DNA from 3 places in the Pseudoalteromonas sp. c7(2019) genome. Region 3 is predicted to be linked to each of the others. Evidence: predicted binding sites of a transcription regulator. Region 3 holds the regulator's gene; each other region holds the start of a gene.
The links. The regulator sigma-54, encoded in region 3, starts transcription at its own class of promoters, with help from an activator protein. The targets are predictions, from matches to a motif close to GTTGGCACGNNNNTNGNNT.

Region 1 (10,260 bases), on a different contig from region 3:
CGCAGTACCAATTTTTAAATGCAAATGGAGAAACTACAGACTTAAATGCCATATTTGCAGCATTACCTGAACACACTCCTCCTTCGGGTGCTGGCGATTGTGCAGCGCCTAAATTATTACAATACGCCTATAAGCATGGCTTAAAACCACTTGCTATGGCTGAGTTTTGGTGGGGAGCAGCACCTAAATCAGCAATCAGGCAGCATAAAAACTACTACCCTTCTTGTTACAGTAAATGCCAACCAATACTTGGGCACATGCTAAAGGGTTTAGATGTTGAAGATAACCCGCTACTTATCAACCCAGCTCAGGGTAAAGATTTAAATATTGTTTATAAAGATGACGACTTACTTGTGGTAAATAAGCCCGCTGAGTTTTTATCTGTGCCTGGCGTTAATATTGATGACTCAGTTTATATGCGAATCAAAACGCAGTTTCCAGAGGCATCAGGCCCGCTAATTGTACACAGATTAGATATGTCGACTTCTGGGTTATTGATGATTGCGCTTAATAAACGCGTGCACAAAGCACTGCAAAAGCAGTTTATTGAACGCACCATAGATAAACGTTATGTCGCATTAGTTAATGGTAACGTAGCTAAGGATAGCGGAGTAATTGATTTACCCTTAGTGCTCGACTTTGATGATAAACCGCGCCAAATGGTGTGTTACAAACATGGTAAGCCATCACTTACTACCTGGCAGGTTTTAGAGCGTAACAACAATATTACCCGATTACAGTTATACCCTAAAACAGGGCGAACTCATCAATTAAGAGTCCATTGTGCGCACAGTTTAGGTTTAAACATGCCAATTATAGGCGACACACATTACGGGCAAAAAGCCGATAGATTACATTTACATGCAGAATACTTAGCATTTACTCACCCAATTACGCTTAAGCGATTAGAGTTTGAAGTAGCCGCAGATTTTTAATAAAAACACATAGCTACAACGACTATATTATACAATGTGTTGGTTTTTATTAATTAAATTGATATCGTTTATGGTCTTATTTTTTCAATAATGAGTATAAAAAACTGTTCAATCCCAAGTTTATTAAGCAATGTAGAAAAGTATTTCCTAATAAAAATAAGTCAGCAAAGGATTAACATGACTAACAATACACAAATAAAGGTTTTAGGTAATACTTTATGGGCAAAGTATATTGTTCTCCTTTTATTTTTACTTTTAAGTAAGCTTGCCTCAGCTAACGGCGACTCATTAAGTGCAACTTTACATGCGCTAGACTTTGACACGACTCAAGTCCTGATCAACAACATAAAACTGAATGAATTAGACTATCTTCAAAATGAAGACAAACTCACTCAAGCGTTTAAAATAAGCAAAGAGCAAAATTGGGAAAACCTTCATCTAGAAGCGGCCGCTTTGTATGCGGAGTTACTTTTTAGACAAGAAAAATACGAAGCGTTAAACACACACTTATCCTATTACTTAAAGAACAAAGAGTTACCAAATCAAAAAAGTGTATATTTATTATTTCTCGAATCACAACTCAAGTCTCTAGCGAGGGAGCCAAACCCAGCTCCAGCACAAACGCTAGCCACAAAATTAGAAGAAAGCTTGCAACAGCATTCAACTAAAGAAAAAATCATTATTTTGCGAGCACTTGCTTACTATTACACCGATACAGATTCATTGAAAAAGACCCTAAATGTTGCACTAGAGGGGCTAGAATTAGCATTAAAAGATGACGATTCAGCATCTCAAGGATACTTTTTTAGAAAAATAGCCGATGCATATAATTATCTAAACGAAAAAGACAAAGCCGTATATTATGCAAAAAAAGCGGTTGCGGCATATGAGCAAACACAAGATGGGCTTTTTACTGCAAAAGCATATTGGAGCTTAGGCAATGTATTGCTTGAAGTAGAAAAACCTAAAGATGCCTTAATATACCTAGATAAAGCATTGCTCTATTTTAAAAAAGTTAATATGCAAAAAGGCTTAACCTTTGCTCAGTACTCAATTGCAAATATTGAGTACTTACAAGCAAACTACGATAAAGCTTTAACTTTAACTAAAGAAAACATTGAGCTTGCTCGTTCTGCAGGTGTTTACGACATGCAACTCGCATCGCTCATTTTGTTAGCTGACATATATATAAAACTAGATTTACTTGATCAAGCAAATGAAGCAAACGATGAGGTGTTTTTAAAATTAGATAAATTCAGCCGCAGTATTTATAAAGCCGATTTTTTAAGTAAACGCTATGAGCTAAAACGACGCCTTAACCACACTGACGAGGCTTTTGAAGCAATTGAAAAAAAGCTCCTTTATACAAAAAAGCACTACGAAGCAACCAGTGAAAATAATATAAAAACACTACAGATACAGTTTGAAGTAAAAGAAAAAGAAGACAAAATACAGCAACTAGAGTACGCAAAAGACATTAGTGAGCTACAAGCTAAAGAAGAATATCAACAAAAAATAATTTGGCGACTCAGCGCTGCTATTGCATTTATTTTAGTGATTGCTTCATTATTTTTATTTTATCGGCAAGCTCGACAACGTCAAAAATATCACGATATTTCATTAACAGATTATCTAACAAATTGCCCTAATCGCAGAGGAATAATGCGCGCAGCAGAAGCAAAGCTTGGTGAAGGTAAAATGACGATAGCAATTGTTGACTTAGACTACTTTAAAAAAGTTAACGACCATTTTGGTCACGATGTTGGAGATTTAGTTCTTATTGCCTTTGCAAAAGCTGCAAAAGAAACACTATGTAATGATCATCAGTTTGGTCGTTACGGCGGCGAAGAATGGTTATTTGCACTAAATACGGTTGATGAACGAATAATTCGCGATATATTTAACCGACTCGCCATTAGCTTCGCCAAGCATTGCAGTAATATAGAAGACTTTCCTAGTGATACAAAAATCACCTTTAGTGCAGGGGCCTCTGTAAGTGGCTCTTTAAAAAGCACACTAGATGTTCTTATTAAGCATGCAGATAAATTACTTTATCAAGCAAAAGAAAACGGAAGAAACCAAGTCGTTGTTGATTAAATAAGCACAGCTAAAAGTATTGGCTCATTTACTTGACTAAAGTCCGTCTAAAACCATTTGTTTAATTTTATGTGCTTTTACAAAATGATCTAATTTATGGGTGTGTATCCACCAAGTAGCAGCTTCCATAAGTAGCTCTGGGTCGTCGTTTTTATTAGCAAAAAATGCATAAAAAGAAAGCCCTACATTTTCTCCTTTAACTGCTATTTTTTTATCGCATACGGTAATTATTTTTGCTCTTAGTTCTTCCCTCATACATACCTTATTTAGTTATATTTTTACTGTATATGTACTATTGAAATACACCATTTAAAAAGCTAACGATTAGCTGCAAAAGGCTTCTATCAACCAAGCCATGATTCTCAAGCTCTTTATTAGGCGTATTTACTTTTGCAGCTTTGCATTCATTATCTAATGTTTCATTTTTACGTGTATCGGTTTCGTATGCAATATCTGCTTGTTCCATACATTTTGCCGAACCTGCGTAAGGCTGTGCCGCACAAGCGCTTAGTAATAAAAAAAGTGGAATTACTATCAATAATTGCTTCATAACTAATCCTATTTTTACGCAACTTATTTACTTTAAATTACAGCTGCAAGTTAGCCTATTTACTTTTCTACCACCATTACAAAAAATTCAAAAAAGAACGTACCGATAGCATCAAAAAAAGTGTCATTTTTTTCATCCTTTTTAATTTGTGCGCTAATGCATTGATTATAAACTTCTGAGCTTGTTTGAGCGCCATTTCGATCAACCGTTTCAGCCTCTTCAATGCATAAGTTAGGGTCAGAACGTGGGGCAGTACTACATGCACTCAGTAAAGCGCACAGCAATAATGCGGCGATGGGGCTTTTTATGTTCATCCTTAAACTATCCTATTAAGTTAACGTGCTACCTGCATTTATACCGATTGGTATTATATGTGGGAGTAATACATATAGATTGTACCTAAATAATGTTGCTACTTTATCACTGCAATAAAATAAACAACCAGTAAATATTTGTAAGGTTCTGTAGGAATTTATACTCCTTTTATAATTGAACTACGTAAAATCCTGAAATTATTGCATTCATCTCACTGTAAAATTTACAGTGATAGCAGCCCAAAAATAAAAAATCAAAATAAAAGCAATAAAATACAATAACTTAATATTTGGCATTTAGTTTGCTAGTTAATGATATAAGCAAATAAATTGTAAAAGGACTAGTTATGAATATTTTTGAAGCACTACGTCACGATCATGACAAACAACGAGAATTAGTAGATGCGCTCATTCAAACGCACGGCGACACAGAGCAGCGCCACACGCTAATGGACGAGCTAAAAACAGAACTAGAACAACACGCAAAATTTGAAGAACGTTACTTTTACAACCCACTTATGTTTGATGACTTAACTCATGAAAAAGCGCGCCACAGCGTAGCTGAACATCACGAAATTGATGAATTAATTGAACAACTTGAAGATACCGAAATGAGCTCGTCTGCATGGTTAGTTGCAGCTAAAAAACTGCATCATTTAGTACATCATCATTTAAGCGAAGAAGAACACGAAGTATTTCAATTAGCGGGTAAAGCACTAACCGAAGGGCAAAAACAAAGCTTGGCAAAGCAGTATAATGATGCAATGCACTAATACTTTTTATTTGTGAGTAACTTTACTCACAAATAATTGAACCACCTTATATACACTCCCTTGTGTACTATTGGTTATAAGCCACTTGGCTTATAACCATTTTTTAAGCCTATATGCTAACTCTTCTCTAGTAAGGGTGCTTCTGTCGGATCAAAAATTCGATACGCCACTAGCTTTAAACCATCGTTAATAAAAAACCACACCAAAGCATATGCCCACACAGCAAGTGCCCATCCCCATCCTAGTGGGGTCATAAACACACCATAAACAGCAATAAGTGTTGCTATAACTTGCGTGCCAAATACAGCGACCATTAATATAGCAGACGGTTTAATAGACCAAAATGGACCTCGGGTACGCGCTAAAAATATAGTCAGATGCCCTGCTACAGAAAGTAATAAGTACATTAATGTTTGAAGATGAGGACGGTCGAGTTCAAATACTTTATCGCCCAAGTAAAATAAACCAAAGGCTGCAATTGGCCCTACAATTCCCAGCACAGATGCAATACCTAAAACGAGCCGCATATTCCATGTTTCGGGCTTATTTTGATAATGCACATTGTCGTATGCAATAGACAAAATGGCGGCATCGTTAAGTAAAGCAAGCATCACAATCATGACTGCTGTTAACGGATAAAAGTTAAAAATTAATATCGCCATTGTCATAAAAAGTAATACGCGCAGTGTTTCAGCAACCCTGTAAATAGCGTAACTGTTCATGCGTTGAAATATTTTTCGGCTTTCTTTAACTGCATCAATAATAACCGACAAGCCATCGGTCATTAACACAATTGATGCTGCTGAACGCGCTGCATCTGTAGCGCCCGATACAGCAATGCCACAGTCAGCTTTTTTAAGTGCTGGCGCATCATTTACGCCATCTCCTGTCATACCAACAATGTGCCCTCTATGCTGAAGCACATCAATAATATGGTATTTATGCTCAGGGAATACTTGTGCGAATCCGTCAGCACTCTCGATTGAGTCATCTAACTGTGTGGCTTGATGATGCTCAGTTGCACCAAATCCACTAGCATCAAGAATGTTTGTCCCTAAACCCAGTTTACTTGCAGTTTCGCGCGCAATGGCCACTTGGTCGCCCGTGACCATTTTAACGCTCATACCCATTTCTTTTGCATCGGCAATGGTTTGTATTGCTTCTTCACGCGGTGGATCAAAAAGCGGCAATACACCTATAAATTGCCATTTACCTTGCTCGTCTGTTTTAGCAACCGCTAAAGAGCGAAACCCACGTGCTGCAAATTCATCTATTGATGCCTCAACTTGAGTTTTAACTGCCTCAATATTAGCCGACAAAGCTAAAATAACCTGCGGTGCACCTTTGGTCACTTTAAATGTTTTGCCATCATCATTTTTAACGATTGCTTCAGTACGTTTGCTCACAGGATCAAATGGCTGAAAATGCTCTATGTGATAAGAATCTAGATGCTGCTCAGCTTTTACACTTTGTAATACTGCTAAGTCAATCGGATCGTTATTTTCTGAGCGAGATGCTAATGCGGCGTTCAATATAACGTCATCGCGGGTTATTTCATTAAGTGCGTTATCAACACAAAATGGGTCGCCTAACGTTAATAAATTTTGTGTGAGTGTCCCTGTTTTATCAGAGCACAATATATCAACACCTGCTAATTCTTCAATTGCAGCTAAACGCGTTACAACCACCTGTTTTTTCGCTAACAACCGAGCTCCTACAGCCATAGTAACTGACAATACCGTTGGCATTGCTACGGGTATGGCTGCAACAGTTAATACGAGTGCAAACTGCAGTGTGGTAATCATTGGATCATCGCGAAACAAAGCAACAATAACTATAAGCAGCACTAAAGCCGCAGCAAGCATTATTAAATAATTACCAATTTTAAGCACTGCTCGCTGAAAATGACTTGCGGTGCGTTCCCCTTGTACTAACTGTGCTGTTTTACCAAAAAAGGTATTAGCGCCGGTTGCGTATACTATTGCTTCTATTTCACCTTGGCGAATAATAGAGCCTGAATATACGGTTTCACCCGATGATTTAACCACTGGTAACGATTCACCCGTAAGTGATGATTGATCGACTTCTACTGTATCGCCATCAAGCAAACGCGCATCTGCAGGCACTATATCGCCCATCCGCATTCTAATAACATCGCCTGGCACAAGTTCGCTAGCATTTAAATTTTGCCATTGAGTATCGCGGCGTACCCGTGCTTTATTGGCTAATTTTGCTTTTAATGCAGCAATTGCATTACCCGCTTGGTGTTCTTCCCAAAACCCAACCAATACATTAGACAACAATAATACAAGGATAATAAAAAAATCAGCCCAGTGCTTAGCAAGCGCCGATAAAATAATAGCGGCCTCGATCATCCACGGTATTGGTCCCCAAAAGTAAGATAAAAACTTGAGTAATAAATTTGGTTTTTCTTCTACTAATTCGTTTGGTCCATATTCTGACAATCTTTGTGTGGCATCAGTTTGGCTTAACCCGTCGGATGATGTTTTTAGCTTTGCTTGTAATTGTACTAAATCAAGCTTGCTCCATTCATCGCAATTTTGATTGTGTGAAGACTTGTTCTCTGAACGATTTGATGACTGATGCGCCGACAAAATTTTAACCTTTTCCATACGAGCCTTCTATACAACATTGAGTTGAATAACTTGAGGTAATTAAAACCTACTAACCGTATAGCTAACATAAACTAAAGCTGTCGATATTGTTCTTACAAATATATTAACTTTGATCTAGCGCAATATTTAGGATGAAATAATATAAAAAGGATTATTTTTAGAAGATGACAAAGAGGTTGGATTGTTAGAAGAAGTGTTCAAAGGCTATACATTAGGCTGAAATAGTAAGCAACTCAGCCCAATGTATTTTTAGCTACAACCTTAAGGGTATAACTATTGTTTTATTACTTTACAGTAAATTTTACGTCTTGGTCGCGTAATAAGTAAAGTGCAAAACACGCAGCCCACATTGGCCATGCAGTAAAGAATAATAAGTTGTTAAAGCCATCTATATACTGGTTGTAAGAAGAAAGCGTTGATAAGCCATGCATTACAAAAATGATACCGTAAGTGATGCGCTTTTTAATACCCGCTAAAAATGCTAATACTAATACAAGTTGAAGAGCACCAATTACATAAGCAACTATGTCAGATGAGCCACTAATACCGTAAAAATGTTCGAAAATACGTGCGCTATGACCAGGATTTACGAATTTATCGAACGTCCACATAACCATTACAATAAACACGCCTAAACGCAAAGATAAAAGTGACCATTGCAAACGGTTTTGCACATCAGAACTCATTGAACCTGTCATAAAATTTCCTTAATAAATATTAATAAACGTTGAAGTAACCTAGACCGTATAAATTATTTTTTATTTCAAAAAATAGTAATTATTTTTGTTGATGACCTATTTTAAGTTTTTTTGATAAAACTTAAACAGTGCCGCACACGCTTTATAAAAGTGTACTATGCTTAAAAATATGTTAAAAAGCAGTTATTTACATAAACCATTAAATTAAAGCACTTAAGTACTACTTTAAAATACTTGCTTAGGCTTATGTTCTAAAAAACAAAAAGAAACACAATTTAACTGAAAGTTATTTTTATAGCCTTCGGTCTTTATCGCCAACAACATTTTAACCGTAGAGAGAAAACGTTTGAAACACGCATATTTAGCACTTTCCCTAGCCACAATATTAAATACACCACTTAATGCTTTTGCAGCCGAAGAATCAAAAATAACAAAAGGTGGCACAATAGAGCGTATTGAAGTGGCAGGCCAAGTTATTAAATCTCAAGGGCTTTCGGTTAAGGATGCAACAGTTGATGGGCCTTTTGGTGATAATTTAGCACTACAAGATATAGCCCGCTCTGTAACGCCTATTTCAAGCGAATTAATAGAACAACTTAATATTACGAGCCTACAAGACGTACTCGCAGTAAGCCCTAATACCTATTCAGCCAGTGGTTTTGGCGCACCAAGTTTACCTACTATTCGCGGGCAGCTGGGTGAGCTTTTTCAAGATGGTACACGTCGTCAAGCAGGTAATAATGGCTTTGGTGTGCCATTATCGTTCAACTCTATAGAACAAATAGATGTGGTAAAAGGCGCGCCACCGGTATTATTTGGCTCAAGCCAACGCAATGGTGGTTTTGTAAACTTACATTCTAAAAAAGCATCTACGGATGAAAGCAAAGGCAAAGCAACTGTATCTGCAGGTCGATGGGATCAATACAGTGTTTTAGTTGATTACAGTGCACCCATTGTAAAAGATAAAGTAGGTTTTAGAGTAAGCGCTGAACATATTGATAACGGCAGTTACTACGATTTTTCGGGAACTAAAAGTGACAGCTTATTTGCATCATTACGTGTATTACCCGATGACAAAAGCAGCTGGGATATTAACTTTGAATTATACCAAGTTGAATTTACCGATAACGCCGGTATTAACCGCCCTACTCAAGCGCTAATAGATAACGGCCTTTATATTACCGGTCAAGGCGTGCAAGCAAACGGTAGTACCGTACCAGCAGCAGGTTCAATTATTTCGCCTACTGGACAAGTTAAAATTGATCGCAGTACAGTACTTACCGACCCTGATAATCAAAACGAAGCTACTACCTATTTACTACACAGTATTTATAAGCGTGAACTTTCTAGCAATGCATCAATAAAAAACATTACGTATTTTCAGCACTTACAACGCGAAGAAATTGCACAGAATAGCTTTGTTGAAATTATAGATGGTGCTGATACCGCGCAAAACCGTACCGAGCTTACCTACCTTTGGAATAGCGATCAGCAAACCATTTTTGCATTTGATGTACGTTATAACCGCGTATTAGGCTACAGCCAATTTACAACAGAAGCAGACTTGCCTATTGATTTAACTGGCCCACTTTCAAATCGTCGCATTCCTCTAACTGATGTACAACAAGCGCGTTTAATTGAAATTAGCCCAGGTGTATTTGTATCCCCTGGTGGTCAATATGATATTAATAATGACGGCAGTGGCGACTTTAACTTATCAGACACTACCGATTCGCGCTCATGGCAAACAGGCTTTGCTATTCAGCAAGATTCAGATTGGACAGATAAGTTTCATACAAGTGTTGGCTACCGTATTGATTTTTATGACGTGGACGCGCACGACCCAATTGCGCCAGAGGGTGAAATTGCAGCTCGTGATAGCATTAATGATAAGCTACATTCGGGGCAAATAAGCTTTAACTACCGATTGAACGGTGATTACACCACTTATGGTGCAGCAAGTTACAACGAAGCCACATCAAATAGCATGGCTGGCGGCACGTCTCTTGGTGGCGACAACACAATTAGCGCACAAAACTTTTCAACCGAAAATACCTTAGTTGAATTTGGTTTAAAATACGCACCAACTGAAAGCGACTGGTACGCCGATGGAGCCGTATTTAGCCAACGTCGTAGTTTACGTAATCGTGATGGTAGTAATACTGGCATTCGTACTACCGGCTTTGAAAGCCAAGTATTTTATGACGCCTACCCTTATTGGCTAAGTGCTGGCTACAGCTATATTGACGCTCGCTAC
Region 2 (10,260 bases), on a different contig from region 3:
AATTTTAGCTATGAAAGCATGGTACTGACCAAACCCTGCACTAGATAAACCCGACTTACCTTTTAGGTGTAACTGCTGAGAGTATTCAAGTCTAAAATTGTTTAAACCTTGTAGCTTTTGTTGATTCGATTGCAAGTTTTGATTAGCTTGTAAGTAACTCATGCGCAAATTTTCTTCTTTATCATTTTCAATTTTGAGCAATAAATCGAGTTTGTTTTTAGCCATTATGCTTGTCCTAGTAACTGAGCAAGACCTTGCAGACCATCATCGTAACTAATGACATCTCGCATACCTTGTTGTAAAAATGCATTCACTCTTGGCATCATATTTATAGCTTGGTCGAGCATTTGATCGGTCCCTTTTTGATAAGCGCCTAACGTAATCATGTCTTTGTTTTGTTGATACATTGAATACACTTGTTTAAGCACTCGGGCTTGTTGCATATGCGGCTCAGAAACAACTTGAGGCATAACACGCGAAATCGACTTTTCAATATCTATAGCGGGATAGTGCCCACTGTCAGCTAAATCACGCGATAGTACAATGTGGCCATCTAATATAGCTCGCGCTGCATCAGCAATAGGATCTTGCATATCATCGCCTTCACTCAACACCGTAAAAAAGCCAGTAATTGAACCTTGCCCTTCACCGCCATTACCAGCACGCTCCACCAGCGCAGGTAATTTAGCAAACACCGAAGGCGGATAACCCTTTGTAGCGGGCGGCTCGCCAACAGCAAGTGCAATTTCACGTTGCGCCATTGCATAACGCGTTACCGAATCGAGTAACAATAATACGTTTAAACCCTGATCTCTAAAATACTCTGCAATAGTTACGGCGCTCTCACAGCCTTTTAAACGCATAAGTGGTGATGAATCAGCAGGCGCTGCGACAACAACTGAGCGTTTGCGCCCTTCTACACCGAGTATTTCTTCAATAAATTCTTTTACTTCGCGGCCACGCTCCCCCACTAAGCCAACAACAATGACATCAGCTTCGCTACCTCGGGTCATCATACCCAGTAGTACTGATTTACCCACACCAGAGCCTGCAAACAAGCCCATACGCTGGCCTTGCCCTACTGTGATAACCGAGTTAATAGCACGCACACCTACATCCATAGGCTTAGTGATTGGTCTTCTTGAAAGCGGATTTATAGTATTTTGCGCAAACTTTAAATGATGCTCAGCATTAATTTTACCTAAGCCATCTAGCGGTCGCCCTAAACCATCCACCACGCGGCCTAATAAACTCATCCCTACAGGTAAACCTAAATTATTTACTTGAGGAATAACACGCGCACCAGGTAATACACCAGAGATGTGGTCGTTAGGCATTAAGTACAAAGTTTGATCGTTAAAACCGACTATTTCGGCGTCTACAAAGCCGTTCATAGTTTCTATTTTACATTGGCTACCAACGGGTGCACGTAAACCTCTAGCCTCAAGGGTAAGGCCAACAACACGCGTTAAAATACCTGCCACAGCAGGCGCCGGGGTTTTAATATGTTGTTGATATTGAGATAAGCGTTCGCTTAAAGGTGCACGTTGAGTTGACATAACACGCCAATAAAATAGTTAGATACCACTATTATGCAAAAAACTATCCAACGTTTCTTTGACACGTGTTTTAAGGGTCATGTCGAGTGACGATTGCGCTGTTTTAACTTCACAGCCACCGCGCTCAAGAGTGGGCTCTGCCATTAATTGCCAGTTATTATCAATAATGGTTTGTTCGCCGTAGCTCTCTTTTATGAGTTCTAAGTCTTCGGGGTTTAAATGGATTCGTACTTTTTCTTGCTCCGCATTAAGTGAATCAATACTTTGCTTTAACGTATGTAAAATTACATCAGGCGATGTTTTTACTTCTTGATAAATAACAGCTTCCGCCAACATGCTAGCAAGTTGTACTAATTGCTTCTCGGCTTGTTCGTCCACTTTATCTAGCGGTGCAGTTAACCCCTCTAAAATGGTTTTTAAACTTGTTAACTGCTCTTCAATTAATGGTTTTACATCTTCAAGGCCTTGTGTTTTACCTTGCTCTAAGCCTTCTTTGTAGCCTGCTTCTTTACCTTCGCCAACGCCTTTTTCAAAACCGTCTATGTAGCCTTGCTCATGACCTTGCTTAAGGCCTTCTTCGTACGCGTCTTGTCTAATGCGTTCAAGCTCAACCATGGTAAGCGCAGGGAGTTCTGGTTCTTGTGGCTCATCAATAGGCATTTCTTCGGCTAATTCTTTTTTGTACAACTCACTAAGCGGTGTGCCGTAAGCCGTAGAGCGATTGCCAAAGCTGCTCTCATCTGGTGCTACATCTGGAATAGCCCAGTTTTTTAATAATTCATCTGCTTCATCAGCCCGAAGTGTGCGTCCTTTGAGTTTGCTCATAGTTTACAGGAACTCCTCGCCACCGCCGCCGCCCAGCTGAATTTCACCTGAGTCAGATAAACGACGCGCTGTTGATAAAATCTCTTTTTGCGCCGCCTCTACTTCACTTATACGAACAGGTGCCATAGCTTCTAAATCATCAGCAAGCATTTCGGCTGCACGCTTAGACATATTGCCCAGTATTTTGTCTTTAAGGGCATCGTCGGTGCCTTTAATTGCTTTCATTAATACGTCTTGTTGTACTTCTCGTAGGATTGCTTGAATACCGCGGTCTTCAACATCCATTAAGTTTTCAAACACAAACATAAGATCTTGAATTTGCTGCGACATCTCTTCGTCATGTTCACGAATAGAGTCCATTAACTGCCCTTCTACATTGGTATCTAGGTAGTTCATAATATCTGCAGCAGCTTTTAAGCCACCCATTTTAGCGGCTTGTGCACCTGCTTGGCCGGCAAATTGTTTTTCCATGATTTCGTTTAGCTCTTGCAGTGCTGCTGGCTGAACTTCTTCAAGGTTTGCAATACGCATGGTTAAATCTAAGCGTACTTTTTCAGGGAACTGAGCAATAATTTCAGCTGACTGTTCTGGCTCTAAATACGATAATACAATGGTTTGAATTTGCGGATGCTCATTACGAATAATGTTTGCTACCTGCTTAGAGTCCATCCATTTTAATGAATCCAAGCCTTTAGCGCCTGAGCCCATAACAATTTGGTCAATAAGGCTAGCGGCTTTGTCTTCACCAAGGGCTGCTGTAAGCGCTTTTTTAATAAAGTCTTCTGACTGAAAACCAATGGTACTAAAGCTTTGAATTTGTTCTATAAACAAGTTATGTACAGCGCTAATCTTAGCTTGTGATAAGTCCTGTAACCCAGCCATCGCCATACCCACTTTTTGCACCTGTTTAGGTTCTAAGTGTTTAAGGATTTGCGCGGCATCTTCTTCTGATAAACTCAAAAGTAATATAGCGGCTTTATCTACCCCATCTAGCTTATCAACATCAAAGGCTGGCGGGAGTTGTTTTTGTTCTTGATCAGTCATCTTCTGTTAACCACGCTTTGACTACTTGTGATGATAGTTCTGGTTCGTTAGCTACAAGGGCACGAATTGCTTTAAGTAAATCTTCGTCGCCATGTAAATCCGGTAACTGCAGTGTACCATCACTTGAGAAACCAACCGAAGCAGAATCAAAGTCTTTATTTAGCATATCAAGCGTGTTGTCGCCAATATCTACGCCTGAACTTAATGCATCTTCGTCGTATTCTTCTAGTGTATCGTCTGGGTAAATTAAGCGTTTAAGCATTGGTTTTACTACTGCCATTATCAATACAATGATAACTAAGGCGCCTAATACAAGGCGGGCTATTTTCATAAACCAGTCTTGTTCCCACAGTGGCACTTCTATTGCTAAATTTGTTTCTTCACGTACAAACGGCACTGTTACGACTTCAAGTGCATCACCACGTTGCATATCAAAACCTACACCACCTTGTAGTAAGCGACGAATATTTGACAATGCCTCTACCGAGCGTGGAGTCATGGTTGTTTCACCGTTTTCTCCCACTTTAGCAATGTAGTCAACAGCAACTGATACGCTTATTCTACGTATTACACCACTTTGCTGACGCTTATGAGAAATTGTAGTGTCGAGTTCATAATTACGCGTGGCTTCTTTGTGGCTGCGTGTTGGTGACGTAGCTGTGCCTGCACCACCTTGCCCCGCAACCTCAGGAATGTTCGAGTTTAACGGTGGCTGATTTGTAAGCGCACCTGGAATACCAACAGCTAGGCCGCCAATGTTATTTTCTTCAAATGTGGTTTCGCTTCTAACCGCTGGTAGGTCTGGGTTATAACGCTTTTGAGTTTCCTCAATCGAGCTAAAGTCCATGCTCAAATCAACTTGAGCTGTATAGTTTGCAAGCCCAACAACCGGTATTAAAATACTGTCTATTTTTTCAAGGTACTCTTGTTCGCGCTTACGTTCTAAGTCGTATTCTTTACGAGAGCGTGCTGCTAATGAGCTTTGCGAACCTGAATTTAATAATCGACCATTTTGATCGGTAACAGTAACTCGCATAGGCTCTAAACCCTGTACTGCCGAGGCAATCATATCAACAACAGAGTCTACTTCTTCACGGTCGAGTGAGCGACCACGCTTAAGCGTTAATACAACTGTAGCTGATGGTTTCTTCTCTCTGCGGGCAAATACGTTTTCTTTAGGAATGGCTAACAATACTTTAGCGCGAGTAATATTATTAAGCTCTTCAATGGTGCGGGCAAGTTGTTGCTCGCGGCCATGTTTTAGGCGTTCGCGCTCTAAGCGTTGGCTTACACCAAAGCCCATATCTTGCATAATTATATCAGAGCCCGACGCTGGCCCTTGCTCTAACCCTTCGCGGGTCATTAACAATTTAATATTTTGGTATTCGCTTTCATCAACCGACACAACGTTGCCATCTAGTTGATATTCAATTTGTTGCGCATCTAAAAAGTCGAGCGTTTGAATAAGCTCTTCAGTTTGCATTTTGCCTAACGGGCGCATATCTGGCTGACGAGCCCAAATAATAATAAAAATCGCGATAGCTAAACAAATAGCCAATGCTATAACCAATGTTACTTGGCGCAATACATCAACACCATTTAAAGCACTTAAGTAGCCTGACTTTTGTTCTTGTTGATCATCACCACCACTTTGGTCAATACCGCCACCAGCAAGTGCTAGGTCTGTAGATTGGTTAGATTGCGCCACAATAATTCTCCACTACCTAATTAAACAGGCATGTTCATGATTTCTTTATAAGCTTCAACAAGTTTATTACGAACCTGTACTGTAGCCTCAAAAGCAACTGACGATTTTTGAGAAGCAATCATCGCCTCAGCAAGCGATACACTTCGATCCCCCATCTCAACCGCTTTTACTTTTTGACCTGCATCTTGCTGTAGACCGTGCACTGTATTTAATGCATCACTTAGCATGTCGCCAAACTGGGAAGTAGAAGTAGGCTGAACTTGAGTCGGCAATTTATTTATTTGATTATTACGGCCGGCTTCTAAAGCCATTGATTGCATTTCTTGAAATACAGCACTGTTTTGAATTTTCATAATTTATCTCTGACACGCAGTGAACTCTTACAAGTAATAAAGCACAAAGCATGCCAAATAATTAATCATTAAAATACAATAGGTTAACTTTAATTTGTGTTAGTCAGAGTTTTGACAACCCTAAGTTCGCAGCGCAAACTTAGGGTTTATAGGAGGTTATGCTGGAAGTGAAATACCTAAATCGCGCATTTGCGCTAGTTTATAACGTAAAGTTCGTGGGCTTATGCCCAATGTTTCGGCAACGTCTTTACGCTTGCCTTGGCAGCGTGCAAGGGTTTCTAAAATAATACGATGCTCTTTGTCTTTAAGCTCATCTTTATAGCTACCGGTGTCTGCCGCTAGCAAGCCCTGCTTAGGTTCAACCTCGGCATGTGATTTTTCATCATAATATGCAGAGCTTAGCGTGCTTTTATCAACGCCTTTATCTGCGTGAGCTAATTCTGTTGACGATACTGTTTGCGCCGGCGCCAATGATGGCTCCATAACAAAGTTATTAGCTGCTAAGTTTTCAATAAAAATAGCATGCTCATTTATTGTGTTACCCGTGCGCAGTATAAGTGCACGCTGTATAACGTTATCAAGCTCGCGCACATTACCAGGCCACGCGTGAGCCAATAACTTTTGCTCGGCACCTTTATCTAAATATGCCATAGGCTCTTTGCTTTTACTTATATGGCGCTCAATTAAATGCTTAGCCAATACAATAATATCGCCAGGGCGTTGGCACAATGGTCGCCACATTAGTGGAAAAACATTAAGCCTGTAATATAAATCTTCTCTAAACTGATTTTCAGACACGGCTTCTTTTAAATCACGATTACTGGTTGCCAAAATACGTACATCGAGCTGAATTGTTTTACGCCCCCCTAAACGCTCAACTTCACGCTCTTGCAGTACGCGTAACAGCTTTGCTTGTAGCCCTAAGTCCATCTCAGTAATTTCATCAAGTAAAATAGTGCCGCCTTGTGCTTGCTCAAACTTACCCGGACATGCTTGAATCGCGCCCGTAAAAGCTCCTTTTTCATAACCAAATAACGTGGCTTCAAGCATATTTTCAGGAATAGCCGCGCAGTTAATCGCCACAAATGGCTCATTACAACGGCTTGACTTATCATGAATATAACGAGCAAGTACTTCCTTACCTGAACCACTTGGGCCAAGTACCATTACACTTGCATCAGAGCGTGCTACTTTACTCGCAAGCTCCAATAATTGAATACTAGTTGGGTCAGCAACAATAGGTCCGTCGGTTTCTTTTGCTTTTTCAGGCAAATAACGACTCACCATATTTAACAGCACTTCAGGTGCAAATGGTTTAGCCATGTAGTCAATTGCACCTAGGCGCATCGCCTCTACCGCATCGTCAATTGTGGCGTACGCCGTCATCATCAATACAGGTAAATCAGGGTGGTTTAATTTAATACTGCGTAGTAAATCCAGGCCACTCATTGCGCCCATTTGCACGTCGCTTACAACAAGCGAAAATTGATCTTTTTTAAGCAGTAACATTGCTTGCTCAGCACTGCTCGCTGCAACACATTCAATACCCGACATTTCAAGGGTATCTATTAAGGCTTCACGAAGCCCTGCGTCATCTTCGACAACTAAAATAGTGTTACTCATAATGAACCCTCTAGTTTAGATGTTGCCTTAATAGGCAGTAACAAACTAAAGCAGGCACCACCCTGCGTATTATTAGTCACATCAACACGACCTTGGTGCGCACTAGCTACCGAACTTACTACCGCAAGCCCTAAACCTGTGCCCTGACTTTTTGTAGTAAAAAATGGTTCAAAAATTTTATCGCTTTGGCTTAAATCAACACCTGGGCCATTGTCGCTCACACTAATACGAACCATATCTAAATCTTTTAAATCTCTTTGTGCGCTAATTTTTACTTTTGCACCGCCGCCAATAACTTGAATACTATTGTGCACAAGATTTTGAATAGCACTGGCCAATGCCGTTTTATTACCGACTATTTGTATATCTGGCTCTGGTAAGCTTACATCCAGCTCACTTTCATTAAGTGCAACCATCGCATCAGCACCTGCTTTAACTTCTGTTAAAAGCTGCTGCATTGAAACTTGCTCAACAACTTGCTGATCGCCACTTTTAGCAAATAACAGCATGTCGTTTACTTGAGTTTCTAAATCTTTTAAACGCGACATTAACTTTGTTTGAAAGTTATCGCGAGATGCTTCGGGTAAGCGTTTTGATCCTAAATTAGCGGCGTAAAGCATAGCGGCTGAGAGCGGCGTACGGACTTGATGCGCCAGTGACGCAACCATTTTACCCAGCGCGCTTAATCGCTGCATATGTGCAACACGTTTTTGTAAGCGGCGGGTTTCGGTTAAATCCGTCATTAAAATAAGTTGCCCAGGCTCTGGTGCTAAAGCAGTAATATCAAGCTTTATTAGGCGCCCGTCTTTTAAAGACACTTCGTGGCCATCATCTTGATGTGGCCTAAAAGAGCGCTGAATAACATTAAACCAGCGTTCGCCTTCAAGTGGCTCGCCAAGCATATCAATCGCTATTTGATTCGCTTTTGCAATCAACCCTTTGCCATCAAGTACAACCACGCCTGCTGGCATGGTATCAACCAAATGCGAAAGCCAACTTGCTTGCTTGCGCAGATCGCTTAATTCACCAATGTACTCCTCTTGAAGTAAACATGGGTTATACTGATTTGCAGAAAAAAACTGTGGTTTTAGCACGCTAGCAAGGGCCATAATCAAATCTCGAATTGATGTAGATACATGTCTAAATGCACGATTTATACCAAAATTTATTTACATATTTATCATTAAGTTACATCAATAATTTGAGCGACATAAAAATGACGCACACAAAAAGGAATAATAATGAGTGAGCAAATAAAGTGCCGTTGCCCGTGGCTCGACACCACTAAACCCGACTACGTTATTTACCATGATGAAGAATGGGGTGTGCCTCTTTATGATGATACAAAGCTGTTTGAATTTATTACGCTTGAATCAGCGCAAGCGGGTTTAAGCTGGTATACAATTTTAAAAAAACGCAGCGGTTATAAAAAAGCATTTGCTAATTTTGATGTAAATAAAGTGGCACAATTCACACAAGATGATATTGAGAGATTAATGCTTAATGAGGGGATTGTGCGCAATCGCTTAAAAATTGAGGCAACTGTTAACAACGCTAAACGCTTTATAGAAATACAAGAAGAATTTGAAAGTTTTAGTAACTACCAATGGCAGTTTGTCGATAATAAACCGATTATAAGTAATTTAAATAACGCTGAGGACTACCCGGCAATTACAGAAGCATCAACCGCATTTGCGAAAGATTTAAAAAAACGGGGTTTTAAGTTTTTAGGCCCTACAACGGTTTACGCTCATATGCAGGCCTGCGGTATGGTTAACGATCACAGTAATGATTGTTTTAGAAAAGAAGAAATTATTGAGGCTTTTAGTAGTAAGTGATTAAAAGCCATAAAAGTGATTTGTTCACAAAGAGGTTAAGAGACGCTGCGCTTTAGAGAAGTAACGCGTAAGTTGACAATGGTTTCTCATTTATCCTCGTTTTTTCTCTTTGTGAAATAACGTTTTATTTAAATGATTAAAAGCTACGCTTTTCACGCGAGCAAGTCTAGCGTCTACAACAAAAGTAAAAACCGTGTAGGTGCGAATTTACTTCGCGCTCTTGCTAATATTTTTTAAGTAAAGTGTGGTATAAAACCGCACCTACAAAACGAGGGGTTCTTTATCTACTGTGTTTGGCCAATTTATAACTAAACACTGACAGCTGCTTTTAAACCTTAATCTCTTGAAAGATTATACTTTTTCATTTTCTCAACGAGTGTTGTTCTGCGAACACCTAATATTTCGGCTGCGCGAGCTACAACGTAATCATAGCGCTCTAACGCTTGGGTTATTAAGCTTATTTCGAGCTCGGCTAAATAATCTTTAAGTTCAATACCATCATCTGGCAATAACCCACTACCCGTTTGGCTAAACTCAGCGTCAGGCTCACTTTCGTAATCGCTAAAACCGGTGCTAAATATGTCGTTAAAGGCGTCTTTTTCCATTAACTCTTCAGGATATTCTGGCTCGTAGGCTTCAACTTCAATGTAACGATATTTATTAGGTAAATCGGGAATATCGACCACTTTTTCAGGAAACATAATAACCATACGCTCCACCAAATTAGCAAGCTCACGAATATTACCAGGCCAAGCATGTTCTTTTAAGCTCTCAACTGCGCGCTCGGTAAACTTAGCGGTAGAACCTGTTTGGTCGTTAACTCGGCGCATTAACTCCTTTAAAAGCAGCGGAATATCATCAGCACGTTCACTCAGTGATGGGTTTTCGATAGGAAATACATTTAAGCGGTAATATAAATCTTCCCTAAAACTACCCTCTTCAATCATTGTTTCCAAATTACGATGCGTGGCTGCAATAACGCGTACATCAGCTTGGATAGCCTTTGTACCACCAACACGTTCGTAGCTGCGTTCTTGCAATACTCGCAGCAACTTAACTTGCATTTGCAGTGGCATATCGCCTATTTCATCTAAAAATAGCGTCCCGCCTTGAGCTAGTTCAAACCGCCCTTTACGAGCCGATATAGCACCAGTAAACGCGCCTTTTTCGTGGCCAAATAGTTCACTTTCGAGCAGTTCTGCCGGTATAGCACCACAGTTAACTGGTACAAACGGTCCATTAATACGCTTTGAAAGCAGGTGTACATTACGGGCAACCACTTCTTTACCTGTGCCTGATTCGCCTAAAAT
Region 3 (10,260 bases):
TACTTATGCTTGAAAATGGTAAAGCATTGACTACACAAGGCACTAGTTCATGAATGCAGCGCGCATAATATTAAGCGTTTTATTCATTAGCTGTATGGTTTGGCTTTGGTACCCTTATTTTACACAAACAAATATTGTGCCTCAGACTGAGCCTGAAGTTATTGCCAAGCCTGATTACATAGCCATTGAACTCAAACAAACAGCCTATGACGAACAAGGTAAAATTAGCCACAAAGTAACTGCGGCTAAAATGGAGCTATATCAACAATTAGGTTTTACGTTTTTTGAAAAACCTATTTTTACTTTATATAACGAAAAGCAAACGTGGCAAATAAATGCAGACGAAGCAACATTATACGAAGACAAACAATTAATTTTAGAAGGCAATGTGGTTGCCAAAAACTTAACCGATAACGCCATGATAGACAAAATCAATGCTGATAATATTCAGGTAGATATAAAGCTATTAACAATGCGTTCGGAGCAACCCGTTATCATCACTGGACCCAATTTAAAAATCACTGGTAAAGGCCTAGAAGCCGACTTAAAAACCGAAGTGATAAAACTAATTAACCATACGCGAACCATATATTATGACCAATAAAATATTAAAATCACTTATTATTCCTACACTTATACTAGCGTTTAATAGTAGTGCTGCAGAGCAAAACACGCAACCGACTGCAAATCAAATTTCAATAAGCGCCGATAAGCAAGAAGGTCAATTAAAAGCTAATGTCGGGATTTTTGAGAAAAACGTTGAAATTATTCACGGTAACCGCCGTATCACAGCCGACCGCTTAGAAGTACATAAACGCGATGAACTTGGTGATAATAAACAATTATTAATTGCTACAGGTAGCCCTGCGCACTTTGAAGAAAAGCAATCAGATGGCACGACTATGAGCGCCAGTGCTGACGAAGTGCGTTATGATGTATCTAAGCGTTTTTTAACGCTTGTTGGTAATGCACAAGTATCGCAAGCGGGACAAAAAATAAATGCTAAAAGCATTACCTACGATATAGAGCAGCAGCTAATCAGTGCCGAAAAAGATGAAAACTCAACTGACCGCGTTCACACAATTTTAGTACCAATCGAGACTAAAAAAAGTAAAAAAAGCGACAAAGGTCAACCATGAGCACATTAAAAGCAGAGCTATTAGCAAAGAGCTATAAAGGCCGTGAAGTTGTAAAAAACGTCGGCCTTGAAGTCAAAGCTGGCAGTATTGTTGGCTTACTTGGCCCTAACGGCGCAGGTAAAACCACCACGTTTTATATGATAGTAGGACTTGTACCTAGCGACAAAGGTAAAATATCGATAGACGATAACGATATTACTCTTTTACCTATGCATAGTCGTGCTAGATTAGGCATTGGCTACTTACCGCAAGAGTCTTCAATATTCAGAAAGCTGACTGTTTATCAAAACTTAATGGCCATTTTAGAAACGCGCAAAGAGTTAAATAAACAAGCTAGAGAAGACACTCTCGATAAATTATTAGATGAATTTAGCATACAACACATTCGTGATAGCCAAGGTATGGCATTGTCGGGTGGCGAACGTCGTCGTGTTGAAATAGCACGTGCGCTGGCAGCAGATCCTAAATTTATATTACTGGATGAACCATTTGCAGGTGTTGACCCGATTTCGGTATTAGATATAAAGAAAATAATAGAACATCTTAAAAATCGTGGGATTGGTGTATTAATTACCGATCATAACGTAAGAGAAACCCTTGATGTTTGTGAAAAAGCCTACATTGTTTCTCATGGGGAGCTGATTGCATCAGGTACTCCAGAACACGTATTAAATGATAAAACAGTACGCGATGTTTACTTAGGCGAGCAATTTAGGCTGTAACATTTACGCCATGTCTTTAAGCATCTGCTAGTATTAATTATAACAACATAAAAGGATTGTTAGAGATACATGAGGCAATCACTACAGCTGCGCATGGGCCAGCAACTTACAATGACTCCACAGCTGCAACAAGCTATTCGTTTGTTGCAACTCAGTACATTGGATCTCCAGCAAGAAATACAAGAAGCTCTCGACAGCAACCCGCTATTAGAGGTTGAAGAAGCAGACTATTCAGAAGACGCTGCAGGTAAAAACGAGCAAAAAGCAGATACAGATGACATAACTGTTAGCGCATCTGCCGATGATGCTCCAAGCGAATACGAACAAGATAGTGGTGAAGCACTTGCAAAAGACACGCTAAGTGACGACATGGCTATGGATGTTAGTTGGGATGAGTACATGAGTGCCGCTCCAGCAGCATCATCGGGTCCGATGCCTGAAGACGAATCAATATACCAAGGCGCCTCTACTGAAACGCTCCATGAGTATCTAATGTGGCAGTTACAACTAACGCCATTTAGCCCTACAGACGAAGCTATTGCTATTGCTATTGTAGAAGCCGTCGATGATTCAGGTATTTTAACACTAAGCTGCGAAGAGATTTTAGAAAGCTTTAATCAAGAAAACGAAGATGATAACGAAGTCGAACTTGATGAAATTGAAGCTGTATTAAAACGCATCCAACTGTTTGATCCAGTAGGCATTGCTGCACGTAGCTTACAAGAGTGTTTGTGTATTCAGCTTAACCAGTTTGATAAAGAAACACCTTACATTAATGAAACAAAAATGATTTTAACCGAGCATATTGATTTATTAGCTGCTCGTGACTATCGTACATTAATGAAGAAAACTAAGCTCAAAGAAGAAGAGCTTAAAGAAGTAATGACATTAATACATACTCTTAGCCCTAAACCTGCAGATACTATTGTAAGAGAAGAATCTGAGTATGTTATTCCTGATGTGTCAGTTAAAAAAATTAAAGGCCGCTGGGTTGTTGAGTTAAACCCAGATAGCATGCCTAAAATTCGTGTTAATAGCCAATACGCTGCAATGTCTCGCACTGTAAAATCCAGTGGTGACAGCCAGTTTATTCGCTCGCATTTACAAGAAGCTAAATGGTTTATTAAAAGCTTAGAAAGTAGAAACGACACGCTATTAAAAGTAACAAATTGTATTGTTAAGCAACAACAAGGCTTTTTTGAACACGGTCCTGAAGCCATGAAACCAATGGTTTTAAATGATGTTGCTGAAATGGTAGAAATGCACGAATCAACAATTTCGCGCGTAACAACCCAAAAGTATATGCACACACCCCGTGGTATATTTGAGCTTAAATACTTTTTCTCAAGCCATGTAAGCACCGAAAACGGTGGTGAATGTTCATCTACAGCAATCCGTGCGCTTATCCGAAAATTAATCGCAGCAGAAAACTCAGCAAAACCATTGAGTGATAGCAAAATAGCGGATATATTGGCTGAGCAAGGAATTAAAGTAGCGAGACGTACAATCGCAAAATACCGCGAATCTCTGGCTATTCCACCGTCAAATCAGCGTAAAAGTTTGATTTAAGACGCAAAAAAAAGAGGGTAATGCTTATGCAACTAAACTTAACTGGTCGTCACGTAGAATTAACCGATTCACTAAGAGACTATATTAATACCAAATTTGCGAAGCTAGAAAGACACTCTGATCATATTAATAATGTTCATGTCATTCTCGATGTAGAAAAATTAAATCAAAAAGCAGAAGCCACCATACACGTAAGCGGTGCTGAGCTATTTGCCTCTACAGAACATCAAGATATGTATGCCGCCATTGACTCGTTGATCGACAAGCTCGATCGACAAGTAATTAAACACAAAGAGAAGCTTGCTCGACACTAATATGATGAAATTAAGCTCACTTATATGCCAGGACTGCAGCAAAGCTGCGGTCCTTTTTAATAGCAAAAAAAGAATTTTAGAGTTCATTAGCGAACTTGCCCACGACAAACTTCCGTATTTACCGCAACAAGATATTCTTAATGCTTTAATGAGCAGAGAAAAATTGGGTAGTACAGGTATAGGGCGTGGCATTGCCATTCCTCATGGAAGAATGAGCGGTGCAGAAGAGCCTTTGGCTTTAGTACTCGTTAGCGAAACTCCAATAAATTTTGATGCGATCGATAATCGCCCTGTTGATATTTTCGTCGCACTCATCGTACCAGATGGCGATAACCAGCAGCACTTAAAGACTCTAGCAACCATTGCTGATAAACTAAACAACAAAGATTTTTGTAAACAGTTACGCAGTGCAAAATCAGATACTGAGCTTTACCAAGTTATTGTCAATCAATCATAGTTTTATAAAGGGTGTTAAATGGAGTTAATTATCATAAGCGGCCGTTCTGGTTCTGGAAAGTCGGTTGCTTTACGCGTTGTAGAAGATTTAGGTTATTATTGCGTAGATAATATTCCAGTTAACTTGCTTCCTTCATTAGTTCGCAGTGTGTCTGATAGCTACGATAAAATTGCTGTTAGCATTGATGTGCGTAACATCCCTAAACAACAAGATGAATTTAACGATATTCTTGAATACTTGCCTGGCTTTGCAAAACCTACGTTATTTTATTTAGATAGCGACGATCAAACATTGATCAAACGTTTTTCTGAAACTCGTAGATTACACCCACTATCAATTGACTCGTTGCCTCTTGATTTAGCCATCAAAAAAGAAAAAGAATTACTTGATGTATTAATCACCCGCGCCGACTTTATGATAGACACGACTGATTTGAGTGTTCATCAACTTGCTGAATCTATTCGTGAAAAGATTTTAGGTAAAAAAGATAAGCAACTGATTGTCACGTTTGAATCGTTTGGTTTTAAATACGGTATACCAAAAGAAGCAGATTACGTATTTGATGCACGCTTTTTACCAAATCCACATTGGGAACCTGAATTAAAACCTTTAAATGGGTTAGATCAACCTGTTAAAGATTATTTGGCCAATCACAGCATAGTGCAAAAATTCACATGGCAAATTCAAACATTTGTACAAACATGGTTACCGCACTTAGAGCGAAATAACCGCAGTTATTTAACCATTGCTATTGGGTGTACAGGCGGACAACATCGCTCTGTATATTTAGCGCAAACTATCGGTGAAAGTTTTGCAATGACACATCCCAATGTTAAAATTCGCCATCGCGAACAAGAAAAATAATATAGCTGAATAATCACCTGTTCAGCTTAGGTAGAGTAAGTTATGCATTGTGAAGACACTTTTTTAATAAAAAACAAATTAGGATTGCACGCCAGAGCAGCCACCGTGCTTGCCCAATTAGCAGTGCAGTTTGATGCGACAATTACATTATTTCAAGATGACAAAGAAGCTGCAGGCGATAGCGTACTTGCATTAATGTTACTTGAAAGTAGCCAAGGCAAAGAAGTAAAAGTTGTATGTAAAGGCCCCGATTCTGAGCAAGCTTTACATGCTGTTGGAGAATTAATAGCACAACGTTTTAATGAACAAGAATAAACAGTTATAAAAATAATGCTCGCATTACTAATGCCCCAACTAAAACAGATATATAAAATAAATACGGTTAGTGACGCCAGTTAACTCACCTCTCCCCATAAAGTAATATAAAAATTTATAAAGGACGCCAATGCCTGAAGCTTTTGAACAAGATTACCCACTACAGCAACTAAAACAGGTGACTAAGTCACTCAATAGTGGTCAATTTGTTCAAGTTAGGCGCATGCTCGCAAAAACAGCTCCTTGTGATACCGCATTATTATTAGAATCATCACCACATAAAATTCGCCGACTCCTTTGGCAGTTGGTTGATCCTGATGTGCAAGGCGATGTTCTTGAAGAACTATCTGAAGATGTTCGTTTAGGCATTATTGCCCAAATGGAACCTAAGCACATTGCAGCCGCAACAGAAGATATGGGCCACGATGACTTAGGTGAAGTATTACGTAGTCTGCCGGACACCGTTTATAAAGACGTTGTTAGCGCGATGGACATTCAAGACCGTGAACGTGCAACACAAGCACTTTCGTATCAAGAGCGTTCTGCTGGCGCGCTAATGAACACCGATACGGTGACCATTCGCCCTGATGTTACGCTCGATGTTGTACTTAGATATATTAGGCTACGTGGCGAGTTACCAGAAGGTACCGATGACTTGTACGTTGTTGATAAGCATAACTGCTTTATAGGCGCTTTATCGCTGAGTACATTATTAACTAACCCGCCAGAAAAGATTGTTCGCGATTTAATGGATGAAGATTGTGAATCCATTCCAATCTCAATGGATGAAAGTGAAGTCGCGCAATTATTTGAACGTCATAATTGGATATCGGCCCCCGTAGTCGATGATAACGATCAGCTCCTTGGTCGTGTCACGATCGATGACATCGTTGACGTAATCCGAGAAGATGCTGAGCATAGTTTATTGGGCTTAGCCGGTCTTGATGATGAAGAAGATACCTTTGCGCCAGTACTAAAAAGCTCTAAAAAACGCTCAGTTTGGTTAGGTGTCAACTTACTAACTGCACTTGCAGCTGCTTTTGTAGCTAGCTTTTTTGAAGGCACTTTAGATGTGCTCCCTATTTTAGCTGTGCTTAACGGTATTGTCCCTTCTATGGGTGGTGTTGCAGGTAGCCAATCATTAACGCTTGTTATTCGTGGTATTGCGGTAGGTCATATAAATCAAACTAACCAACGTTTCTTGATGATGAAAGAGCTTGCTATTGGCGCGTTAAACGGTGTTTTGTGGTCGTTGTTAATAGCAGGTGTTATTGCCCTATGGCAGTGGGACTTTATGCTTGGTGGCGTACTCGCCTTCGCTATGTTTATGAACTTAGTGGTGGCCGGTGTTGCTGGTGCGAGTATCCCTATTATTCTTAAAAAGATGAATATAGATCCCGCTCTTGCAGGTAGTGTAGTTTTAACTACAATTACAGACATTGTGGGTATATTCGCCTTTTTAGGTACTGCTACTTGGTTGCTGGTTTAAATTAGAAACTTTTGCAAATAACTAAAGTAAAAAACACTTAGGGTAAAGCTGCAACTATGACAACGGGTACCAAAAATAAAAAAGACACACCTAAAAAAACGCCAAAACAAAAAGGCCTATCAATATTAAAAAGTGTGTTGATATATGGTTTCATATTTTTCGTAATTTATAACGCTGTCAATTGGTGGCGACAACCTGTTATGCCAGCAAATCCTCAATTACAATTAATAGATTATAAAGGGCAAAACATTGATTTGTCAGCAATGAGCCAAGATAAACCAACACTTGTCTATTTTTGGGGAACTTGGTGCCCTATTTGTAGTATTACCTCCCCTGCCATAAACGAACTCGCAAACGAGAATAACTACCCTGTCGTGAGCATCGCAATAAAATCAGGCTCGGATCAAAAACTACATGAGTATCTAAATGATCATGGCTACAGTTTTACCACTGTCAACGATCAACACGGTGAGATATTTGCCGATTGGCAAGGGCAAGTCACGCCATCTTATATAATCTTAAAAGATAATAAAATGACGCAAGGGCTAACAGGCATTCAGCCGTTATGGTCACTTAAATTACGTTTGTGGTTATCATCAACGTTTTAAGAAAAACTAACTGCAAGTATATAGGCACTAAATATGTGCTATCTCAAGAGGGGTTTCTAAAAGCTTGCTCTTTATCACCTACAATAATATAGATAATAAAGAGCAAGGTTTACTTAATTTACGCATTAAAAGGGTTTAAAAACCCTTAGCGTAATTAAACTAATCTACTAGGGCGTGTTGATCTTTGTGGATTGAAATTTGTTCAATCTAGGGGCGATTAAATCGCGGCGCGAGGTTTGTAACCTAGTGGGCTAAGTAAAAACCGAGCAACAAAGAGTTAATCGTCCCTAGAAAGAACCCAAAGGGCAGCGCATGTTTGGTATTTATGCTGCGTTATCGCCTATTCATGGGGAATAACCACACTACATAGGCTCCGCCTTGCCTAAAAACCAAACATACTGCTGCAAATTCACCCACCAAAGATCAACACGCCCTAGTTATTAATAGATTGAATCACTAACGTGTACTTTGACGATTACCGCCTACTTTTGGTTTAGTGTTTGCCTTTTTAAATTGGCTAAAGCCGGTATGTCGCGTTAGTGCAGGACGTCCGCCTTTACTGCCACCTTTACCTGCTTTTTCATCACGCCCTTCTTCAGGCACTAAACAGTTAGGCCCTTTACCAATTAAATTAGCTTTACCCATTTTACGCAGTGCTTCACGTATCATCGGCCAACCTGCTGCATCATGGTAACGTAAAATAGCTTTATGTAATCTACGTTGGCGAGCACCTTTAGGTACTGGAACAACTTCTGTATTGTTTTTTATATTCCGTAAAGAGTTCATTTCAGTGTGGTAAATAGTCGTCGCATTAGCCATCGGTGATGGGTAAAAATTTTGTACCTGATCAAGCTTAAAGTCGTTTGATTTAAGCCATAAAGCCATGTTTACCATATCTTCATCTTTTGTCCCTGGGTGAGCAGATATAAAGTAAGGAATTAAATACTGCTTTTTACCGGCTTCTTTAGAGTACTTATCAAATAATTCTTTAAATTGATCGTACGCCCCCATACCTGGTTTCATCATTTTTGATAATGGACCATCTTCTGTATGCTCTGGCGCTATTTTTAAGTAGCCACCTACATGATGCGTTACTAATTCTTTAACGTAACGCGGGTCGCGTACAGCTAAGTCGTAACGAACACCGGAAGCAATCAATACCTTTTTGATACCCTTAACTTCACGTGCTTTTTTGTATAAGTCTATTGTTGGCGTATGATCTGTATCCATATGCTTACAAATTTCAGGATACACACATGATAAACGTCTACAGGTACTTTCTGCCTTTTTGCTAGTACAACGCAGTTTATACATATTTGCCGTTGGGCCACCTAAGTCAGAGATAACACCAGTAAAACCGGGTACCTTATCTCTAATCTGTTCAATTTCTTCAATAATTGATTCTTGCGAACGGCTTTGAATAATACGCCCTTCATGCTCCGTAATTGAGCAAAACGAACAACCTCCAAAACAGCCGCGCATAATATTAACTGACGTTTTTATCATGTCGTAAGCAGGAATTTTAGAGTCGCCGTAACTTGGGTGAGGAATACGCTGGTACGGTAAACCAAATACAGCATCCATTTCATGTGTTTCTAATGGATATGCTGGCGGGTTAACCCAAATAGAGCGTTCGCCATGTCGTTGAAACAGCGCTCTTGCACAACCAGGGTTTGTTTCTTGATGTAAAATACGCGAAGCATGGGCATATAAAGGTTTGTTAACACTTACTTGCTCATAAGCAGGTAACTTAACATAGGTTTTTTCCCACGGCTTAGGTCGCGCAGGCTGAACCATAATTGGTTTTGCAGCTTCTGCTTTTAAATCTATACCGGCTTGTTTAAATTCAGATTTACTACAGCCAACATCATCAGCGCCGTATGGATTTGGAATAGGGTCGATTTTACCAATTTTATCTATAGCGGTGGAGTCACTTCCACGCCAACCTGGTAAAGGTTCTTTTCTGATAACAGCCGTGCCGCGAATATCTTGAATAGTGTCCATTGTTTCACCCGCAGCAATACGATGTGCAACTTCAACTAACGGACGCTCTGCGTTACCGTAAATTAAAATATCAGCTTTTGCATCAAACAAAATACTACGACGTACTTTTTCTTGCCAATAGTCGTAATGAGCTATACGACGAAGGCTCGCTTCAATACCGCCAATAACAATTGGGATACCTTTGTATGCTTCACGGCATTTTTGCGAGTAAATCATTACGGCGCGATCTGGACGTTTACCACCTACGTTATCTGGCGTGTAAGCATCATCGTGGCGCATACGCTTTTCAGCTGTATAGCGGTTAATCATCGAATCCATGTTGCCAGCTGTTACACCAAAAAATAAATTCGGTCTGCCTAGTTCCATAAATGCATCTTTAGAGTCCCATGCTGGCTGGGCGATAATACCTACTCTAAAACCTTGCGCTTCAAGTACACGGCCAATTACCGCCATACCAAAACTAGGATGATCAACGTACGCGTCGCCACTAATTATTATTATGTCGCAGCTATCCCAGCCAAGTGCATCCATTTCTTCACGTGTAGTTGGTAAAAATGGCGCGGTGCCATAACATTCAGCCCAGTATTTAGGGTATGAAAATAAGGCGCGCTTAGCTTTGAGTGTGCTCATAATTGTGGCCGTAGAATAACAAAAGGCGCGAATTATACCCTACTAAATTGTTTATATATACAAAGTAGTCAAAGCATATCGCGCCTTAAATTCTAAATCGTTCATTAGCTTAAATAATAAGTTAATCTTTTTAGCGTTTATTTATAAAT

Region 1: a site for sigma-54 is predicted at 4,186-4,204, ahead of GQR38_RS09570 (hemerythrin domain-containing protein). Genes of this name have one in related genera too.
Region 2: a site for sigma-54 is predicted at 5,529-5,547, ahead of fliE (flagellar hook-basal body complex protein FliE). Genes of this name have one in related genera too.

Annotation. Positions count from the first base shown of each region.
Region 1 covers NZ_WTKS01000007.1:61,782-72,041, forward strand. Annotated here, with positions in the region: gene GQR38_RS09545 (RluA family pseudouridine synthase) at 1-935, shown strand, start outside; gene GQR38_RS09550 (GGDEF domain-containing protein) at 1,113-3,032, shown strand; gene GQR38_RS09555 (DUF6500 family protein) at 3,069-3,287, opposite strand; gene GQR38_RS09560 (hypothetical protein) at 3,325-3,582, opposite strand; gene GQR38_RS09565 (hypothetical protein) at 3,642-3,896, opposite strand; gene GQR38_RS09570 (hemerythrin domain-containing protein) at 4,244-4,669, shown strand; gene GQR38_RS09575 (plasma-membrane proton-efflux P-type ATPase) at 4,786-7,302, opposite strand; gene GQR38_RS09580 (hypothetical protein) at 7,590-8,003, opposite strand; gene GQR38_RS09585 (TonB-dependent receptor) at 8,350-10,260, shown strand, end outside.
Region 2 covers NZ_WTKS01000016.1:87,590-97,849, forward strand. Annotated here, with positions in the region: gene fliJ (flagellar export protein FliJ) at 1-225, opposite strand, end outside; gene fliI (flagellar protein export ATPase FliI) at 225-1,559, opposite strand; gene fliH (flagellar assembly protein FliH) at 1,578-2,384, opposite strand; gene fliG (flagellar motor switch protein FliG) at 2,388-3,428, opposite strand; gene fliF (flagellar basal-body MS-ring/collar protein FliF) at 3,421-5,136, opposite strand; gene fliE (flagellar hook-basal body complex protein FliE) at 5,157-5,489, opposite strand; gene GQR38_RS16600 (sigma-54 dependent transcriptional regulator) at 5,646-7,112, opposite strand; gene GQR38_RS16605 (ATP-binding protein) at 7,109-8,221, opposite strand; gene GQR38_RS16610 (DNA-3-methyladenine glycosylase I) at 8,354-8,950, shown strand; gene GQR38_RS16615 (sigma-54-dependent Fis family transcriptional regulator) at 9,286-10,260, opposite strand, start outside.
Region 3 covers NZ_WTKS01000003.1:322,364-332,623, forward strand. Annotated here, with positions in the region: gene kdsC (3-deoxy-manno-octulosonate-8-phosphatase KdsC) at 1-53, shown strand, start outside; gene lptC (LPS export ABC transporter periplasmic protein LptC) at 50-604, shown strand; gene lptA (lipopolysaccharide transport periplasmic protein LptA) at 594-1,139, shown strand; gene lptB (LPS export ABC transporter ATP-binding protein) at 1,136-1,861, shown strand; gene GQR38_RS05180 (RNA polymerase factor sigma-54) at 1,931-3,430, shown strand; gene hpf (ribosome hibernation promoting factor) at 3,457-3,744, shown strand; gene ptsN (PTS IIA-like nitrogen regulatory protein PtsN) at 3,749-4,201, shown strand; gene rapZ (RNase adapter RapZ) at 4,220-5,065, shown strand; gene GQR38_RS05200 (HPr family phosphocarrier protein) at 5,108-5,380, shown strand; gene mgtE (magnesium transporter) at 5,511-6,869, shown strand; gene GQR38_RS05210 (protein disulfide oxidoreductase) at 6,926-7,477, shown strand; gene GQR38_RS05215 (YgiQ family radical SAM protein) at 7,934-10,111, opposite strand; gene GQR38_RS05220 (EAL domain-containing protein) at 10,242-10,260, opposite strand, start outside.